DNA from 2 places in the Brevibacterium sp. UCMA 11752 genome. Region 2 is predicted to be linked to the other one. Evidence: predicted binding sites of a transcription regulator. Region 2 holds the regulator's gene; the other holds the start of a gene.
The links. The regulator HspR, encoded in region 2, represses chaperone genes until heat shock. The targets are predictions, from matches to a motif close to AAGTTGAGTCNNNNNGACTCAACTT.
Positions count from the first base shown of each region.

Region 1 (4,425 bases), 170 kb from region 2:
CGCCACGCCTTGGACCTGCGCGATGACCGGCTGCGGGATCGACTGAATCAGCTGCATGAGCTGCGAGCAGACGGCGAAGGTCTCCTGCTGTGATTCCAGCTCGGCCCCATGGATCTCCTTGAGATCATGGCCGGAGCTGAATACGTGTCCTGCGGTGGACAGGATCACTGCACGGACGTCGGTGCGCTGCCCCACCTCGGCGAGGGCGCCGATGAGCTCATTCATCACCGCACGAGACAGCGCGTTCCGAGTCTCCGGTTCGTTGATCGAAATCGTCGCGACTGCGTCGTCGGCCAGAGAGAATACAATTGAGTCAGACATAACAGCATTCTGCCAAAATATCGTTGGTCCGGCGCGGAAACCTGACGGGGATTTCCTTCGATGTCCTCAGCTGGCGGTGCGCAGACATGCCACCCATACCGAGGGAGACGGCCATGACAACCCTGCTGATGATCATCGGATTCGGTGCCGCAACCAGCGTGGTCGTCGGCCTGGGCCAGAAGCTGCGTCTCCCCTGGCCTGCTCTGATGGTGGTCATCGGCATCGCCGGTGCGTTCATCCCCACGTTCGCTGAGATCACCATCGAGCCCGAGCTCATCCTGCCCCTGTTCCTGCCCCCGCTTCTGTTCGCGGCAGCACAGAAGACGTCATGGGCACTCTTCGCCATCCGCTGGCGCACGATCCTGGGAATGGCTGTCGCGCTGGTCGGTGTGACGGTGGCGGCCGTGGCCGGGACCGCGGTGCTCCTCATTCCCGGAATCACCATCGCCGCCGCGGTGGCGCTGGGAGCCATGCTCGCCCCGCCCGACCCCGTCGCCGTCGATGCGGTCGCAGGAACCGTGTCGATACCTCGGCGGATCATGTCGACGCTGCAGAGCGAGGGGCTGTTCAACGATGCCGCGTCACTCGTGATCTTCCAGACCGCGATGGCGGCGGCCATGGCCGGCACCGAGGTGGACTTCGGGCAGCTGGCCCTGTCCTTCCTCATCTCTGCGATCATCGCCATCACGGTCGGTCTCGTCGTCGTGTTCATCGTGTGGTGGGTGATGGAGAAGATCGACCATACGATCGCCCGCTCCTCACTCATGCTCATGCTGCCCTTCGGCGTCTACCTCATCGCCGAGCACCTCCATGCCAGCGGCGTCATCGCCGTCGTCGTGGCCGCTCTCGAGGTGCGCCGACGCGACGTCGAAGCCAATTCAGCCGAACGTGTCACCCAGGCCTCGACGTGGCAGGTCCTGGAGATGCTCATCACCGGCATCGCCTTCGGCCTCATCGGCCTCGACCTGCGCATGGTCGTCGAATCAGAGCATGCCGACCTAGGTCGAGCGGTGCTGGTGGGACTGGGCATCGCGCTCATCGTCATCGCAGTGCGGTTCGGCTGGCTGCTCATCGGAACCATGCTGGAGAACAAGCGCCGGGAGGAGGATCCGGATGCCGCACCACTGAATATCAGGGATGCCACCCTCATGACCTGGGGCGGAATGCGCGGCTTGGCGACGATCGCCCTGGCTCTGTCGATTCCGACGACCACCGCGACCGGGGAGCCGTTCCCCGGCCGCTCCTACATCCTCGTCGCGGCTGCCGTGATCCTGATGGTCACCTTGGTGCTGGCAGGACTCACCTTCCCCACCATCGTCAACGTCCTCGGCATCGACGACGAGGCGGAGAAGGAGCGAGCGGACACCGCGGAGATCGCACGCCGCGCGTACAAGGCCGCGCTCCTCCAGATCAAGAACGACGACAGCCTGCCCGACGAGGTGGCTGAGCCTCTGCGCGCACGCTTCAAGGTCCTCTATTCGCAGCTGTTGGGGACCTCTGACGACCAGGTCAGCTCGGAGCAGGCGACGACCCTGAAGGAGAACCGTGAGGCGATGGCGATGGTGCAGACCAAGGCACTGCAGTCCGCCCGCACGGAAGTGCTCAAAGCCCGACGCGAACGCGGCACCGATCCGGAGATCGCCGACAGAGTGCTGCGCCGATTCGATCTCCAATCCGTGCTGCTGAGGTGACGCAGACCCACTCGCTTTTTCAAAGTTGAGTGGAATAGACTCAACTTTGTGGGTGTTGAACTCTTAGAGAGCAAAAGCTGTTCACAGAACAGCTGCGAAGAACATTTGTGAAGGAGATGCGCATGGACGCACAGCTGACAACCAAATCTCGCGAGACGGTGCAATCGGCCATCAATGACGTCGTGGCTCGGCGGAACAATCAGATCGAGCCCGCCCACCTGGTCGCGGCCCTGCTGGACCAGCCGGACTCGCTGGCCTCGAACCTGGTGACGAAGGTCGGTGCCGACACACGAACCGTGCTGGCAGAGGTCCGCTCGGCCATCGACGGCTTCCCCACCGTCAGCGGTCAGACCGTGTCCCAACCGGGGCTGTCACGGGCCGGACTCGAGATGATGAATCTTGCGCAGGAGGAGATGACCAGCCTCGGCGACCAGTTCGTGTCGACAGAACACCTGCTGCTCGCCGCCGCCGCAGGCAAGGACGGGGCAGGTGAAGCCCTGCGCCGCAATGGTGCCGGTCGCGATGCCCTGCTGGCGGCTCTGCCGGAGCTGCGCGGAGGCAAGAAGGTCACCTCGGAGAATCCCGAGGACACGATGCAGTCGCTGGAGAAGTACGGTGTCGACCTCACGGCCACCGCGCGTGAGGCTAAACTCGACCCGGTCATCGGACGCGACAAGGAGATCCGCCGGGTCATCCAGGTCCTCTCACGCAGGACGAAGAACAACCCTGTCCTCATCGGCGAGCCCGGCGTCGGCAAGACCGCCGTCGTCGAAGGACTGGCCCAGCGGATCGTGGCCGGAGACGTACCCGAGTCCCTGCGCAACAAGACGCTGATCAGCCTCGACCTGTCCGCGATGGTCGCCGGCGCGAAGTACCGCGGCGAATTCGAGGAGCGATTCAAGGCCGTCCTCGCCGAGATCAAGAACGCCGATGGTCAGATCATCACGTTCATCGATGAGCTCCACACCGTCGTCGGTGCCGGCGCCACCGGAGACTCCGCGATGGATGCCGGCAACATGCTCAAGCCGATGCTCGCCCGCGGTGAACTGCGCCTCGTCGGCGCGACCACGCTCGACGAGTACCGCGAGAACATCGAGAAGGATCCGGCTCTGGAACGCAGGTTCCAGCAGGTCTACGTCGGAGAACCCAGCGTCGAGGACACTGTCGCGATCCTGCGTGGACTCAAGGAACGCTACGAAGCCCACCACAAGGTCTCGATCAACGACGGAGCGCTCGTCGCCGCAGCAACGATGTCCAATCGCTACATCACCGGACGTCAGCTGCCGGACAAGGCCATCGACCTCGTCGACGAAGCAGCATCCCGGCTGCGCATGGAGATCGACTCGGCTCCGGTCGAGATCGATGAGCTCCGCCGCACCGTCGATCGCCTGAAGATGGAGGACATGGCCCTGTCCAAGGAAACGGACACGGCCTCGAAGGAGCGCCTCGGTGCCCTGCGTGCAGATCTGGCTGATCGGGAAGAGGAGCTCCACGGCCTCGAGGCCACCTGGGAATCCCAGCGTGCCGGCCTCAACCGCGTCGGCGATCTGAAGACGAAGCTCGACGAGCTGCGCTCCCAAGCCGACAAGGCTCAGCGCGACACGGACTTAGAGACTGCATCCCGCCTGCTGTATGGGGAGATCCCAGCCGTGCAGAAGGAGATCGACCTTGCCGAAGCGGAAGAGGCGAATGCCGAATCCGAGACCGATCCGATGGTCAGCGACCGTGTCTCGAGCAACGACATCGCCGAGGTCGTCGCGTCCTGGACCGGCATCCCCGCGGGTCGTCTGCTCCAAGGCGAGATCGAGAAGCTGCTGGGCGCCGAGGATGTCCTCGGCAAGCGTCTCATCGGCCAGAAGAGTGCCGTGGGCACGGTCTCCGATGCGATCCGTCGCTCACGTGCCGGCATCGCCGACCCTGACCGCCCGACGGGTTCATTCCTGTTCCTCGGCCCCACGGGCGTCGGCAAGACGGAGCTCGCGAAGTCCCTCGCGGACTTCCTCTTCGACGATGAGAAGGCCCTGATCAGGATCGATATGAGTGAGTACGGGGAGAAGCACACCGTGTCCCGTCTCGTCGGTGCCCCTCCGGGCTATGTCGGGTATGACGAGGGCGGTCAGCTCACCGAGGCTGTGCGTCGTCGTCCCTACTCCGTCGTCCTCCTCGACGAGGTGGAGAAGGCGCACCCGAGTGTCTTCGACATCCTGTTGCAGGTCCTCGACGACGGTCGCCTCACCGATGGTCAGGGTCGCACGGTCGACTTCCGGAACACGATCCTCATCCTGACCTCGAACCTGGGTTCGCAGTTCCTCGTCGACAAGTCGCTGAGTGCCCAGGAGCAGAAGGATGCGGTGCTGGGCGTCGTGCATTCGACGTTCAAACCCGAGTTCCTCAACCGCCTCGACGACATCGT
Region 1 covers NZ_JACBOS010000003.1:1,153,623-1,158,047, reverse strand. Annotated here, with positions in the region: gene HU144_RS05210 (enoyl-CoA hydratase) at 1-321, opposite strand, end outside; gene HU144_RS05205 (Na+/H+ antiporter) at 435-2,012, shown strand; gene clpB (ATP-dependent chaperone ClpB) at 2,135-4,425, shown strand, end outside.
Region 1: the regulator HspR is predicted to act here: its motif matches at 2,035-2,059, upstream of clpB (ATP-dependent chaperone ClpB).

Region 2 (4,425 bases):
TCGTTCACAGTCACCGCCGGCGCAGACGGCGGCGGCAGCGACGGAAGCGACAACGGCGGAAACGATGGCAGCCAGCTGCCACGCACCGGTATAGACCTTGGCGGTCTCGCCTCGGGAGCGCTCCTCCTCATCATCGGTGGAGCAGCGATCGCCGTGACCGGTCGCCGCAAGAAGATCGGACAGTCACCCACCGACTTCTGAGTAAGTACTGCAGAGTGATCACTCGATGAAACTGATCATGTGAGCGCTTGAATGGGTGTGGCCCCGACTTCGGTCGGGGCCACACGCATTTCCAACAAGTCCGCCGTCCTAACTCACCAACGACGCCTGTGACGGATATGGACAACAAAGGTGAACACAACGACCACAACTATGCTCGTTGTATATATTTCATTATTGTTACCTGCGTAGGAGATCATCCTCAGTTGCTCAGACGAAGGACATCATGAAGAAGCTTGCACTCGCCCCCGCAGTTGCCCTGGCCATCACCGGCCTCGCCGCATCCCCCGTAATGGCTGCACCCACAGCCGACGCTTTCGGACAGACAAACATTCAGGTCAGCCAGAACGGCAGCCAGGCAGATGAAACCGAAGCTGCCGAGGACGGCAGCGAGGCTCAGGCCATCGAAGCAGCTGTCACTGTTTCGCCGAAAGAGATCACCCAGACCGATCTCCTCGACCCGGGCTTCACCGTCACAGTCACTGGCCTCGAAGCCGGAGACGTGGTCACGGACAACCTCACTAGTGAAGAGGTGACAGCCGAAGGCGACTCCGTGGAATTCACCATCCACAACGTGACCGGCGATCCCGCCGCCATCGATCCGGGTACTCTCAACTTCACGATCTCCGTCGTCCGCGGCGAAGAGACCAAGGAGATCCCTTCTCAGGTCGAGGTCATTGCTGACAACGAAGAGCCAGAGGCCCCCGAGGTCGACCCGAAGGTCACCCTCGACGATAAGAAGATCTCGGCCTCCGACTTCGAGAAGGATGGCCTCGAGGTCACTGGTGAAGGCTTCACCCCCGGAAGCACAGTCAACGTGATGGGGAACGCAACTCAGTCGCCCTTCTTCCATGACGAGGTCAAGGCCGACGAAGACGGCAAGATCAACACCACGGTCGAAGCACCCGAAGACGGCCTCGATCCCGGCGACTACTCGGTCTCCGCAGTCGATGCTGAGTCCGAAGAAGTGTCGAACTACGCCAAGTTCACCGTTACCGAAGACGAGACCGAAGAGCCGAAGCCGACCACGCCAGCGGTCGAAGCCACGCTGACCGTCTCGCCTGAGACCATCGACGCCGCTGACTTCGTCGTGGAGAACAAGGGCGTCACCCTGGCAGTCGAGAACTGTGAGCCCGGCTCGGACGTTCACTACGTTGTCACCCCTGAGGGCAACTCGAACGTCACCGCCTACGACAACACCGTCAAAGCCGACGACGAGGGCACGGCCTCCGTCAACGTCTACGGAACCTCTGCCGATGATGCTTCGGCCTACCTCGGCGACTACGACGTCAGCGTCACCTGCGGCGACGACGAGATGACCGGGGCCTTCACCGTCAGCGATGACGCCAACGCCGGTGGCAGCGACGGCAATGAGGACGGCGGCAATGGCGGAGGCGGTGACGGCAACGGAGGCGGTGGCGGCGACCTGCCTCGCACCGGTACCGAACTGACCGGCCTCGTCGGCGGAGCTGCCCTCCTCCTCATCGGCGGAGCCGCAGTCACCATGACCATGCGTCGCAAGAAGGTTGCTCAGGATCCTTCAGAGATCTGATCCCAGGACCTGAAACCGGAGTCAGAATCCGGGCATGACGAAGGGGCGATTCCGGTTGGAATCGCCCCTTCGTCATGTCGTGATCTGGTTGAGAGCGGCTGGCAGTCAGTTCACCTGCGCCGGAACCTGTTGTAGAGAACCATTGCGCCAGGTTCGGGCCGTCCCTGCGGACGTCTGCCGCGCGCAATCGAGACGACATCACCCGCGGAGCCGGCAGCGAAGACGCGTGCTTCGCGTTCCTTCGCAGACATCTGAGACCTGACTTCGGTCTCGAGCTCCTCGTTCCGGGATTTGAGGGCATCGACCTGGTTCTGCAGATCAATGATCTTCTTGATGCCCACCAGGTTCACGCCCTCGTCCTGCGAGAGCTGCTGGATCAGCCGGAGCTTGGCGATGTCTCGTCCCGAGTACCGCCGGCCTCTGCCCGCGGTACGCTCAGGGATGACGAGACCCAGACGGTCATACTGTCGCAGCGTCTGCGGGTGCATTCCTGCGAGGTCCGCCGCCACCGAAATGACGTACACCGCTGCACTGGTCGATATGTGCATTGTGCTTCACCACCTCAACTGGCCTTGGCTTTGTCGAGCAGACCATCCCGCGGATCCTCGTTCTCGGTCGCGGTACGGAATGATTCGACAGCGTCTTTGGCGTCCTTCGACAGGTTCTGCGGGACGACGATCTCCGCGGTCACCAGCAGGTCGCCGGTGCCCTTCTTCGATTTCACGCCCTTGCCGCGCAGACGCATGGTCCGTCCCGATGGTGTGCCCGGAGCGATCTTCATCGTCACCGGCATTCCGTCGAGCGTCGGCACCTTGACCTCGGCGCCCAGGGCGGCCTCGTCGAAGCTCACCGGCAGGTCCATCCGCAGATTGTCACCATCACGGGTGAACACGGGGTGCGGCTTGACCTTGATCGTAAGGATCACGTCGCCGGTCTCGCCGCCGTTGGGGCTGGTCTTGCCCTTGCCTGCCAGTCGGATCTTCTGCCCGTCCTTGACGCCGATCGGTGTCCGCACGGTCAGAGGCTTCCCGCCCGGCATGTTCAGCTTCACCGAGGCGCCGTTGATGGCTTCCGTGAAGGACAGAGTGGTGTTGGACTTGATGTCCCCGCCCTTGACCGGTGGCGAATAGCCGCCTCCGAAACCACCTCCGCCGTAGCCGCCTCCGCCGAATCCATTGAGCAGGTCAGCGAGGTCAGGGGGTACGTCTCCCCCGCCTCCGCCGTAGGGCGAGCGGGTCCGTGTCCGTCCGCCTCCGCCGCCGAAGAGGTCGGAGAATACGTCGTCGAATCCACCGCCGGCGCCGCCTCCTGGTCCTCCGGAACCGGTGAACCTGGCGCCGCCGCCCATGGCGCGGACCTGATCGTACTGTTCGCGAGATTCCTTGTCAGAGAGCACCTGATGCGCCTGGCCGAGCTCTTTGAACTTGTCTTCAGCCTTGGCATCACCGGGATTGGCATCCGGGTGATACTTGCGTGCCAGCTTGCGATAGGCCTTTTTGATCTCTGCGTCGGAAGCATCTTTGGAGACGCCGAGGGTCTTGTAGAAGTCCTTTTCGAACCAATCATTCTGAGGACCGGTATTCACCTGGCACCTCCTTCCGTGTCTTCTTCATCAGTGTATTCAATTGTCTCCTCACAATCCGCAACCCCGGGATCTTGATCCCGGATGATCCGGACCGCCGCCGAGGTGGTTCCACGTTGGCGGGACCACCTCGGCGAGGGCGTGGTTCTCAGTCTTCCGGCTGCTGCACGCCGACGCGCGCCGCGCGGATGATGCGCTCACCCATGCGGTAGCCCGGCTGCATGACCAGGAAGACGGTCGGAGTCTCAACGTCGTCCGAAGGCTGCTGCATGAGTGCCTCATGCAGTCGCGGATCGAACTCGTCGCCGACCTCACCGTACTGCTCGACGCCGACCTTGTTCAGCGAGTCGATCAGCTTGTTCACGTGGGTCTCGAAAGGCCCACTGACGTCACCGTTCTCCTGCGCCAGGCGCACCTCGTCGAGCACGGGGATCAGGGCTTCAACAGCCTTGATCGTGCCACCGGTTGCTGCCCGCTCGCGTTCGCGATCGGCCCGCATCCGGTACGCGGCGTACTCGGCGTTGATGCGCTTGAGGTCGGCCAGGTGCGCTGCGGCCTCAGTTCCCGGTGCGGGTTCGGCGGCCTCTTCGCCCTGTGCTGCCTCGGTGTCGTTCAACGTCGAAGCATCGGCTGGAATGTCAACGCCGAGGTCACTGGCATCGGCCAGATTCTCATCGGTATCTTGGACGCCCTCGGCGCCTTCGGCACCAGCGGCGTCGTTCGCGGCATTCGCCTCACCAGCCTCCGCCGAGGCCGACGCTGCGTCGGCCTCGGGGCGGAGCTCGCCGGTGTCCGGATCAATCCGGCGCTTGTCGCTGAAGGTGAAGCCTGGCTCCTCGGACGACGGATCGTTGCCCTCGGCAGTCATTACTTCTTCTCCTCGTCCTCTTCATCGACAACCTCAGCGTCGACGACATCGTCATCGGCACTTGCATCAGCATCGCCTGCTGCCTCTTCACCAGCGGCGCCTTCGGCACCTGGCTGGTTGTAGATGGCTTCGCCGATCTTCTGCTGGTTGGCGACGAGCTTGTCGTAGGCCGTCTTCACGGCGTCGTCGTCTTCACCCTTGAGC
Region 2 covers NZ_JACBOS010000003.1:1,323,903-1,328,327, reverse strand. Annotated here, with positions in the region: gene HU144_RS05920 (hypothetical protein) at 1-201, shown strand, start outside; gene HU144_RS05915 (hypothetical protein) at 446-1,771, shown strand; gene HU144_RS05910 (heat shock protein transcriptional repressor HspR) at 1,882-2,319, opposite strand; gene HU144_RS05905 (DnaJ C-terminal domain-containing protein) at 2,334-3,356, opposite strand; gene HU144_RS05900 (nucleotide exchange factor GrpE) at 3,502-4,221, opposite strand; gene dnaK (molecular chaperone DnaK) at 4,221-4,425, opposite strand, start outside.